2 regions of the Klebsiella sp. R445 genome follow, and region 1 is predicted to be linked to the other one. Evidence: predicted binding sites of a transcription regulator. Region 1 holds the regulator's gene; the other holds the start of a gene.

Region 1 (5,892 bases):
GCGCAGGTCAGGCCAACCGCAGTGACCAGACAGGCGATAAAAATCAGCGCCGCCAGCATGAAGCTGCCCGCCCCACCAAAGGTGTGCTGGACGTAAGCATGGAGGATCGCCGCGCCGTTAGCGGACTGATCCACCAGGGTCGCGCTATCGGAACCGAGACGGAACAGCGCCAGATACAGCAGCGTCAGGCCAACACCGGCCATTAATCCGGCCCACACGGTGTAACGGGTCAGCAGGCGCGCTTCGCTGACGCCACGAGAACGCGCGGCGTTAACAATCACGATACCGAAGACCATCGCGCCAAGGGTATCCATCGTCAGATAGCCGTTGACGAAACCGTTGGAGAATGAGGCGGTACGATACGCTTCCATCGCGTCGCTGATCGGGCCTGCCGGCCAGACAATCGCCGCCACGGAAAGAATAATCAGGGCAACGATTTTCAGCGGGGCCAGGAAGTTGCCCACCGTATCGAGCAGCTTGCCCGGATACAGCGAAACCAGAATCACCAGCGCAAAATAGATCACGCTATAAATCAGCAGCGGCAGCGGGCCGTCGCCGGTCAGTGGCGCAATGCCGACTTCAAAGGAGACCGTGGCGGTACGCGGCGTCGCGAACAGTGGGCCAACGGCCAGATAGCACACGACCGCCAGCAGAATACCGGCGACTTTGCCGATCGGCGTGCTCAGGCTTTCAACACCACCGCCGACTTTTGCCAGCGCCACGACCGTAAGCACCGGAAGACCCACCGCCGTAATCAGGAAGCCAATTGCTGCGGTCCAGACGTGTTCGCCAGCCTGTAAACCGACCATCGGAGGGAAGATAATGTTGCCGGCGCCAACAAACAACGCGAAGGTCATAAAGCCCAACGCAATGATGTCGCGTGATTTTAACTGATGGGTCATAAATTCATTACTGCCTGTGGATGTGGTGTTATTAACAAACGGAAATACCGTGCTTTTCCCTGGGGGATGATACAGCGGCGATTGCCGGCAAACTCAGCGAGATATGCTCCCGAAGCGGCGTGGGAAAGAATTGTTTTTTGAATTACCACGCAAAAACAGTCTGTCTGCGACTGTATGGGGGGCAATTTAAACGCTTATAACGTTTTAATGCAAGGAGGGATCGTGAAAGCAGATGATTATGCTAACTCTATATTCTCAACCAAAACTATTCACCATATTGAGAGAAAACCCATGGCTAATCATGCGAACAAAAAAGCAGCAGGCGTTCATTAATTACGCGGCGAAAAAGTGACTGCAAATGAAAATGACCAGCCGGAGCTGGTCATTGGCAAGTAATGCTGACAGACAGGCGGTCAGGCGCTTTTTTTGGCAATTAAACGTTCCGGGAGCAGGAAGCTAAACCGCGTCCCCTTGCCCAGGGTACTCTCAATTTCCAGTCGGCTGTCGTGATGATTAACCGCATGTTTGACGATAGCCAGCCCCAGGCCACTGCCGCCGGTCTGGCGCGAACGGGCTTTATCAACGCGATAAAACCGCTCGGTCAGGCGCGGAATATGCTCCGGCGCAATACCGGGGCCGTTATCCTCGACGCTAAACAGCGCGCCATGCGGTGCCCGCAGCCAACTGACGGAGATCTCCGTCCCGGCAGGGGTATGGTTAATGGCGTTATACACCAGGTTGGATATCGCGCTGCGCAGCTGCTCTTCATTGCCGAGCACCTGCAGGCTGTCATCCACCGTGAAATGCAGGGTGTGCTTCTGCTGGCTAAGGGTCTGCGCTTCGCGCTCCACCACCCGCAGCATCATCGGCACGTCAATTTTGTCATTCATCGCCAGGGTTGGTGCGGCTTCAATGCGCGACAGGGTTAACAGCTGTTTGACCAGTCCTTCCATGCGCTGAGTTTGCTCGCGCATGGTATGCAGCGCTTTCTCGCGCGTCATCCCTTCCAGCACCTGCTCCTGCATCATCTCCAGATAGCCCTGCAGCACCGTCAACGGCGTGCGCAGCTCATGGCTGACGTTAGCAAAAAAGTTGCGCCGCGCACCTTCGAGCTGGTGCATCTGCGTGACGTCGCGTGCCACCATCAGCCACTGTTTGTCGCTGTAGGGCATCACGCGGATCTCCAGATGGCGAGCCGTATTGAGCACCAGATTGAGAGGTTTGGAGAAGTCCCTGTTTTTGAGGTAGTTAGCAAATTCAGGGTAACGCAGAAGGTTGAGAATGTTTTGTCCGCTGTCGTCCGGCCAGCGCAGATTCAGGATCTGCTGCGCCAGACCATTACACCAGAAGATGGCGCCCTCCTCCGTCGTCAGCACCACCGCATCGGGCAATGACTCCGCCCCGCTACGAAAGCGTTTGATCAGACTGCCCAGCTCGCGTCGGCGCTTTTTATTACGCATCTGCATCTGGTGGAGGCCATACAGCAGCGGCTCCCAGCTGCCGCTACCCGGCGGCGGCGTCATGCTGCGGTCAACCCACAGCCACCATGACAGGCGCATAAGGTTCCAGAAATGCCATATCAGCAGGCCGGTCACCGCCGCCAGCAAAAACCACGGCAGATGACCAAAAATCGCCCCAAGGATCAGGGCCGGTATACAACATAAGAAAAGCTCAAGCGCCAGCCTTTTCCATGACAGCCGTTCCAGCACGGTTCACACTCCTGTCGATATTCAGAAACGAGCGGAGAAACGATACCCCGTGCCGCGAACCGTTTGTACCATCCGGTCATGGCCGCTAAGTTCCAGCGCTTTACGTAGACGACGAATGTGCACATCCACCGTTCGGTCTTCTACATACACGTTCGTACCCCAGACGTGATTCAGCAGCTGTTCGCGGCTGTACACGCGTTCCGGGTGGGTCATAAAGAAATGTAATAATTTAAATTCCGTTGGCCCCATGTCCAGCGGACTTTCACCGGTCATCACGCGATGCGAGGAAGGATCCAGGCTAAGGCCTTGCATTTCAATTACTTCTTCTACCGCCATCGGCGAAATTCGACGCATCACCGCTTTGATACGCGCCACCAGCTCTTTCGGTGAGAAAGGCTTGGTAATGTAATCGTCGGCCCCGGTTTCCAGGCCACGAACGCGGTCTTCTTCTTCGCCGCGTGCGGTCAGCATCACCACCGGAATATCCCGGGTCATCGCTTCGCGCTTCAGCTGTTTAATAAACTGCAGACCCGACCCGCCCGGTAGCATCCAGTCAAGGAGAATCAAATCAGGCCAGGGTTCATTGAGTTGATTCACCGCACTGTCATAATCTTCCGCCTCGACGGGCTGAAAGCCGTTTTGCTCCAGAACAAAGCAGACCATTTCGCGGATCGGTGCTTCATCTTCAACGACCAGAATTCTTCTCGCCATTATTTACCCTGTGTTTTTTAGCCATCAGTATAGAGTGCGGCGTCATTATGCGTCAGTTTTGTGACAGATTTATGAAAAAAATGACCGTCTGATGATCGGAGATTTCGAATGATGACAAGGAGTAACCGACAATCCGATTGCTGCTCGGGGAGGCAAGCTGAAGGATGAAGGGTATAATGCGCTCATGCTTTTTCGTCAGGAAAAAATCATTATGCGCATCATTCATACCTCTGACTGGCACCTGGGTCAGAATTTTTACAGTAAAAGCCGTGCCGTCGAACATTCGGCCTTTCTCGACTGGCTGCTGTCCAACGCCCAACAGCACGAGGTCGATGCCATCATTGTCGCCGGTGATATTTTTGATACCGGATCGCCCCCCAGCTACGCCCGCGAACTGTATAACCATTTTGTGGTGCAGCTTCAGCAGGCCGGCTGTCAGTTGGTAGTGCTGGCCGGCAACCATGACTCGGTCGCGACCCTGAATGAATCCCGCGACATCCTGGCCTTTTTGAAAACCACGGTGGTGGCCAATGCAGGCCATGCTCCCTTTATCCTGCCCCTGCGTGACGGCACCCCCGGGGCTGTTTTTTGCCCGGTGCCGTTCCTGCGCCCGCGCGAGCTGGTCACCAGCCAGGCGGGACACTCCAGCGGCGAGAAGCAACAACAGCTGTTAAGCGCTATCAGCGACTATTATCAACAGCAGTATCAGCAGGCCTGCGACCTGCGCGGCGACCGCCCGCTGCCGATTATTGCCAGCGGTCACCTGACCACCGTCGGCGCCAGTAAAAGTGATGCGGTACGCGATATCTATATCGGGACCCTGGAGGCGTTTCCTGCCAGCCATTTCCCGCCGGTTGATTATATTGCGCTCGGCCATATTCACCGGGCGCAGCTGGTCGGCGGCAACGAGCATATTCGCTACAGTGGCTCACCGATCTCCCTCAGCTTCGACGAAACGGGGAAAAGTAAAAGCGTCAATCTGGTGACCTTTACCGACGGCCATCTGACAGACGTGAGCCCGCTGACGGTACCGGTGACCCAGCCGCTGGCGGTCCTGAAAGGCGATTTCGCCAGCATCAGCGAACAGCTCACCCAGTGGCGGGACGCCCCAGCGGACCCCGTCACATGGCTGGATATTGAAATCACCAGCGACGAATATCTACATGATATTCAACGTAAAATTCAGGCCCAGACCGACGACCTGCCGGTGGAAGTGCTGCTGGTTCGCCGCAGCCGCGCCCAGCGCGAACGGATCCTCGCCGGAGAACGCCGCGAAACGCTCAGTGAATTACGCGTGGAAGAAGTGTTTGAACGCCGTCTGGCGCAGGAAACGCTGGAAGAGACGCAGCAGCAGCGCCTGAAGCAGCTGTTTAACGAAACGCTGTATAGCCTGCACGGTGAGGAGCACCTGTGAAAATTCTGAGCTTGCGCCTGAAGAATATCAACTCGCTGAAAGGCGAATGGAAAATCGACTTTACCGCTGAACCGTTCGCCAGCAACGGGTTGTTCGCTATCACCGGGCCGACCGGCGCCGGGAAAACCACCCTGCTGGACGCTATCTGCCTCGCGCTGTATCACGAAACCCCGCGCCTGAGCAGCGTCTCGCAATCGCAAAACGATCTGATGACCCGCGACACCGCCGAGTGCCTGGCGGAGGTGGAATTCGAGGTCAAAGGGACGGCCTACCGCGCTTTCTGGAGCCAGAACCGCGCCCGTAACCAGCCGGAAGGCAATCTGCAGGCCCCGCGCGTCGAGCTGGCCCGCTGCGACGATGGCCAGATCCTCGCCGACAAAGTCAAAGATAAGCTCGAGCTCACTGCCTCGCTCACCGGGCTGGATTATGGCCGTTTTACCCGCTCAATGCTGCTTTCTCAGGGGCAGTTCGCTGCCTTCCTCAACGCCAAACCTAAAGAGCGCGCGGAACTCCTGGAGGAACTGACCGGTACCGAAATCTACGGTCAGATCTCGGCCCAGGTGTTCGACAAGCATAAGCTTGCCCGCAGCGAGCTGGATAAACTGCAGGCGCAGGCCTCCGGCGTGCTGCTTCTGAGCACCGAACAGCAGCAGGCGCTGCAACAAAGTTTGCAAGCACTTACTGATGATGAAAATCAACAACTTAGCGAACAAACCCGCCTGCAAACTACCTTGCAGTGGCTGCTTCGCCAGCAGGAGCTGAGCGCGGAAGCCACCCAGGCCCAGCGTCAGCTACAGGAAGCGCAGCAGGCGCTGGAGCAGGCCCAGCCGCAGCTTTCCGCCTTGCTCAAATCCCAGCCGGCAGAACAGCTGCGCCCGCTGTGGAACCGCGAACAAGAGCAGACCAACGCGCTGGCGCACACCCGCCGTCAGGTGGAAGAAGTAAATACTCGCTTACATGGCCAGCTGCGGCTACGGGCGGGGATTCGCCTTGCCGCGAGTCAACAGCTGAGTCAGTTGCAGACCGCCCAGCACGCCCTCACGACCTGGCTGCAGGAACACGACCGCTACCGCCAGTGGGGAAATGCGCTGGCAGGCTGGCGGGAGGCGTTCGCACAGCAGGCCCGCGATGAACAGCAGCACGCTCAACTGCAGCA
Region 2 (5,892 bases), 2.1 Mb from region 1:
CGTCTGAAATTTTCGCCGCCGCTATGCAGGATTATGGCCGCGGGCTGATTGTTGGCGAGCCGACCTTCGGCAAAGGCACCGTTCAGCAGTATCGCTCTCTGAACCGTATTTACGATCAGATGCTGCGTCCTGACTGGCCTGCGCTGGGTTCGGTACAGTACACCATCCAGAAGTTCTACCGCATCAACGGCGGCAGTACTCAGCGTAAAGGCGTGACGCCGGATATCATGATGCCAACCGGTACCGAAGATCGTGAAACCGGCGAGCAGTATGAAGATAACGCGCTGCCGTGGGATAGTGTGAATGCCGCGACCTACGTGAAATCCGGTGATTTGCAGCCTTTCGACCCGGAACTGCTGAAGCTGCACGATGCACGCATTGCCAAAGATCCGGAATTCCAGTACATCATGAAGGATATTGCCCGCTATAACGCAATGAAAGATAAGCGTTATATCGTCTCTCTGAATTACGCCCAGCGTGAGAAAGAGAACGAAGAAGACGATGCGACCCGCCTGGCGCGGATCAATGACCGTCTGAAGCGTGAAGGCAAGCCGGCGCTGAAGAAACTGGACGATCTGCCGAAAGATTACCAGGAGCCGGATCCGTATCTCGATGAAACGGTCCACATCGCGATCGACCTTGCGCATCTTGAGAAAGCGCAGCCGGCGGTAGAGCCGCCGGTAGCAAAATAAGTACCCAACGGGCACAAATCATGTGCCCGTTTTCTTTTCTGTTTCCCGCCGGTTATTCCCACGTCGAATATACAAAATGTCAACAAGCTGTGCTGGTGTCAGAACAGTGCGACAAAATGTAAAGTTGTGTTTTTCTCGTGACTTAGCAGGGGCTGATAGTTGAAAATTAGCCTACTACCCATACGATATGGGTAATCGCATAGTGCGTTTTGTTAAATCGAGGTTAAAAGAAAATTATGATGCGAATCGCGCTTTTCCTGATGACCAACCTGGCAGTTATGGTGGTGTTCGGGCTGGTGCTAAGCCTGACGGGAATTCAGTCAAGCAGCATGACCGGATTACTGATCATGGCGCTGCTTTTTGGTTTTGGTGGCTCGATCGTTTCGCTGATGATGTCGAAATGGATGGCGCTGAAATCAGTGGGTGGGGAAGTGATTGAGCAGCCGCGTAACGAAACCGAACGCTGGCTAATGAATACCGTCTCGCAGCAAGCGCAGCAGGCGGGTATCGGTATGCCGCAGGTAGCTATTTACCATGCGCCTGACATCAACGCTTTCGCTACCGGTGCGCGCCGTGATGCGTCGTTGGTGGCCGTCAGTACCGGACTGCTGCAAAACATGAGTCGTGACGAAGCTGAAGCCGTTATCGCTCACGAAATCAGCCACATCGCCAACGGCGACATGGTCACCATGACCCTGATTCAGGGTGTGGTGAACACCTTCGTTATCTTTATCTCGCGCGTTATCGCGCAGATTGCGGCCGGGTTCCTTGGCGGCAACCGTGATGACAGCGAAAGCAGTAACGGCAACCCGCTGATTTACTTCGCGGTGGCGACGGTGCTGGAACTGGTGTTTGGTATTCTGGCGAGCATTATTACCATGTGGTTCTCGCGTCATCGTGAATTCCACGCCGATGCCGGCTCTGCGAAGCTGGTTGGCCGTGAGAAAATGATTGCGGCGCTGCAGCGTCTGAAAACCAGCTACGAGCCGCAGGAAGCCAGCAGCATGATGGCGTTCTGCATTAACGGTAAAGCGAAGTCAATGAGCGAACTGTTCATGACTCACCCGCCGTTGGATAAGCGTATCGAAGCGCTGCGTAGCGGTGAATACCTGAAGTAACACAGTACTTGCAGACAAAAACGCGGCCTTCGGGCCGCGTTTTTTTATGCCGCACGAACGCCGTCGATCAGGACTCAGGACGAGGCTGAGTGACCCGAAGCCCGCTGACTGCGGCGGCCATCACCGCCAGCCCGCCGGCCAGCAGCAATGCGCTGTGGGTGCCGCCGTTGCCCTGTAAATTCAGGAACAGCGCCACCAAAGCCGCGCCGGCACTTTGCCCCAGCAAACGCGCGGTCCCTAACATGCCGCTGGCGCCGCCGCTGCGATGGCGAGGGGCGGAAGAGATAATGGTGTGGTTATTCGGCGACTGGAACAGACCAAAACCGGCACCGCACAGCGCCATGCGCCAGATAATATCCAGGTCAGAGGGAGAGGCGGGCAACAGCGCCAGACCAAACAGGCCCCCGGCCATCACCAGCATGCCGACCGCGCCAAGTAATCCCGCATGAACTTTCTCTATCAGATAACCTGCCAGCGGCGCCATCACCATCGTGGCTAGAGGCCACGGTGTCAGCAACAGCCCGGTTTCCACTTCGCTACGCCCCAGCATCGACTGCAGGAAGAAGGGCAGGGAGACCAACGCCAGCATTTGCGCGCAGAACGAGCAAATTGAGGTGCAGATAGAGAGTGAAAACAGCGGGATCCGCAGCAGATCTATCGGTAACAGCGGCACCGGCATTTGCAGCTGGCGGCGGACAAAAAAGAAGCCGATCACGACGACCGCGGCCACTTCAGCCAGCACCAGTTTACCGGACTGACCTTGCGCAAAACCGCCGAGGGCGGTAATCAGCAGGCCAAAGGTCAGCGCATTCATAATGGCGCTGGGAAGGTCGAAGCGGGTGATCTTACTCCGCCCGGTGTTGGCGGGCAGGAAGCGCATGGCGAGGATCAGCGACACAATCCCCAGCGGAATATTAATCAAAAACAGCCATTGCCAGGAGGCGACGGAGAGGATCGCTGCAGCAATTGTCGGACCTGCCGCCGATGACACCGCCACCACGAATGAGTTAATCCCCATCCCGCGCCCGAGGAAACGCTGGGGGAAGATAAGGCGGATCAGCGCCGTATTCACGCTCATCAACGCCGCGCCGCCAAGACCCTGAGCGACGCGCGCGAGGGTCAGCATCTCCAGGCTACGGGAGAGGGCGCAGGCTAACGAGGTCAGGGTAAAAAGCGCCAGGCCGATTTTGTAGACCCGACGGTAGCCAAACATGTCGCCCAGAAAGGAGAGCGGCAGCAGAGCGATGACGATGGCTATCTGGTAAGCGTTGACTATCCATATTGATGCCGCGGGGGAGGCATTCAGGTCCGTTGCAATGGTCGGCAGCGCGACGTTGGCTATCGCGCCGTCGAGGACCGCCATGGCCAACCCCAAAATGATGGTCAGGATGGCACCATGGCGCTGGGGCGTCGGCAGGCCATCAGAAATATTTTTATCCATGTCAAATATGTGTCTTTAAGGGGGTATTATTCTATGGATAATAATTTTAGCATTGATTATTCGGTTGTATGTCGCAGATTTGTAACGAATGGGCAGAAGATCGATTGCGGGGGCGCTGATGCGAATTTATAATAAAAACCGGTTCTAATTTTTATAAAACAGTTACGATGAGGTGATAAATGGCAGTTGCAGATTTGGATAAACAGCCAGATTCTGTCTCTTCGGTATTGAAGGTTTTTGGCATTCTGCAGGCGCTTGGTGAAGAGCGTGAAATTGGCATTACCGAACTGTCCCAGCGCGTCATGATGTCAAAAAGCACCGTTTATCGCTTTTTGCAGACCATGAAATCGCTGGGCTATGTGGCTCAGGAAGGCGAATCGGAGAAATACTCTCTGACCCTGAAGCTATTTGAGTTGGGTGCCCGTGCGCTGCAAAATGTCGACCTGATCCGCAGTGCCGACATTCAGATGCGTGAACTTTCACGTCTGACGAAAGAGACTGTCCACCTGGGCGCGCTGGATGAAGACAGCATTGTCTATATCCACAAAATTGACTCAATGTACAACCTGCGTATGTACTCGCGCGTTGGCCGTCGCAACCCACTGTACAGTACCGCTATCGGTAAAGTGCTGCTGGCGTGGCGCGATCGCGCGGAAGTCGAGCAAATTCTGGAAGGCGTTGAGTACAAGCGTAGCACCGACCGCACCATTACCAGCACGGAAGAGCTGATTGGGGTACTGGAGCAGGTGCGTCAACAGGGTTATGGCGAAGACAACGAAGAGCAGGAAGAAGGGCTGCGCTGCATCGGCGTACCGGTATTCGACCGCTTTGGCGTGGTGATTGCCGGCCTGAGTATCTCATTCCCGACGCTGCGTTTCTCTGAAGAGCGTCTGCACGAGTATGTTGAGATGCTGCACACCGCGGCGCGCAAAATTTCAGAACAGATGGGATACAACGACTACCCATTCTGATGTGAATGGCCGTCGGGTTCACCGGCAACAGCAGGAGTCGCGCTTCTGCTGTTGCCGGAATGCGTTAGCCTTTGTCGATGACCGTTTCACTTTTGCGTAAAACCGGGCAATCGGTCAGCCCGATAATTCCGCTGTCGGAGTGCACGTATTGCGCTGTGCTGGTGCCGCGAGCGGTCAGGTATTTACACTGAAGCCCCAGTCCTGCGGCGTTCTCATTACTGCCGATCAAAATCCCATAACCGCTTAACAGAATACCAATCCACACGATGGCCAGTACTACAATGGAACGAATGATTAATCGCATTGTTGCCTCATTGTTTGCATTATCCTTGACGATATATTGACAGTTAGATGTCTTGAAACAAGTCTATGATTCCTAAACTTACCTTTCGTATTACAGTTAGTCACGGTTTAAGATGCGCATGTTATCCTGGAAACATCTGATACTGATGCGGAGAGTGGAGTGAAAAAATTACGCTGGGTTTTGCTGATCGTCGTCATAGCCGGTTGCTTATTGCTATGGACTCAGATGCTTAACGTAATGTGCGATCAAGATGTACAATTTTTCAGCGGCATCTGCACCATCAACAAGTTTATCCCCTGGTAAGACATTTTTATTACGACGGATTTTCTTCTGCTCTGCGAGTGGTAGAATAAACGCCTTCTCTTTGAGGTGGTGAAATGAGTGAGTTACTAAATCCTGGGATCTTAAATCTGGCTTCGCTGGCGCTTTCCATCGTGCTGGTGCTTGTCGGTTTGTTGTTGTGGTTTTTTGTTAATCGCGCAAGTTCGCGCACCAATGAGCAGATTGAACTGCTACAGGCGTTACTGGACCAGCAAAAGCGGCAAAATGTGCTGCTGCGTCGTCTCTGTGAAGCCAATGAACCTGAGAAGGAAGAGGTTGCCAACGCATCAGTGGCAGAAAAAGACGGGGATGACTTCATCCGTCTGGTCGCTGAACGGTAGGTAACACGCTGACAGGTGTGCACCGCCCGGTGTACACCTGGATTACCCCATAACGCTATAACTTTTTCTTATCTTTTTTCTTACTCCGATCGCCCAATTCTTGTGCGTTAATGTGGGCTGGCTCTCAATTCTTCCTGTCAGCGTCACGGCTTTTTAGTAAATCAAATAAAGTAATAACAATATGTTTTAATTACCTGATGGACAATTATGTCATTAATACTTCATGTTTAAATAGTATTATCCATAATATTCATACTGTGACCGCTGCGTCGGTTTTATATCACCATACAGGCTCCATTTAAGACAATATTCAACTATCGATATACACCAGCATGTGCATCATTATGCGCATGCCATTGCACATACGCTCGCAGGACACCGCGCATATGCCGGCGTGTTGAACCGACAGAAGTTGTTGAGCAATGGTAAAAAAGTTGCAATCTTTGCGCGCATTATCAGGGCCAGAGCGGGGTGCTGACGCGTGCCGTCCGCAGTAGTTAAGCACGCATAAATGTGCAGGTGATCAAATGATTCCCTTATAATCTGTGCGAAGGATCGAGACACCTTTAAAAATGGCTTGCCATTATTTACGTTGTATGTGATAACACGTTTCGGGTTAAACGAGGTACAGTTCTGTTTATGTGTGGCATTTTCAGTAAAGAAGTCCTGAGTAAACACGTTGTCGTTGAATACTGCTTCTCTGC

The links. The regulator PhoB, encoded in region 1, activates phosphate uptake and scavenging genes when phosphate is short. The targets are predictions, from matches to a motif close to CTGTCATAAAACTGNCNNAT.
Region 2: the regulator PhoB is predicted to act here: its motif matches at 3,320-3,339, upstream of kdgR (DNA-binding transcriptional regulator KdgR).

Annotation. Positions count from the first base shown of each region.
Region 1 is NZ_CP180446.1:2,039,569-2,045,460, forward strand. Features, by position in the region: gene brnQ (branched-chain amino acid transporter carrier protein BrnQ) at 1-902, opposite strand, end outside; gene phoR (two-component system sensor histidine kinase PhoR) at 1,316-2,611, opposite strand; gene phoB (phosphate response regulator transcription factor PhoB) at 2,633-3,322, opposite strand; gene sbcD (exonuclease SbcCD subunit D) at 3,534-4,736, shown strand; gene sbcC (exonuclease subunit SbcC) at 4,733-5,892, shown strand, end outside.
Region 2 is NZ_CP180446.1:5,192,597-5,198,488, forward strand. Features, by position in the region: gene prc (carboxy terminal-processing peptidase) at 1-692, shown strand, start outside; gene htpX (protease HtpX) at 929-1,810, shown strand; gene ACMYSN_RS24445 (MFS transporter) at 1,878-3,251, opposite strand; gene kdgR (DNA-binding transcriptional regulator KdgR) at 3,431-4,222, shown strand; gene ACMYSN_RS24455 (YobH family protein) at 4,287-4,526, opposite strand; gene mgrB (PhoP/PhoQ regulatory lipoprotein MgrB) at 4,686-4,829, shown strand; gene ACMYSN_RS24465 (YebO family protein) at 4,904-5,188, shown strand; gene ACMYSN_RS24470 (DUF2627 domain-containing protein) at 5,828-5,892, shown strand, end outside.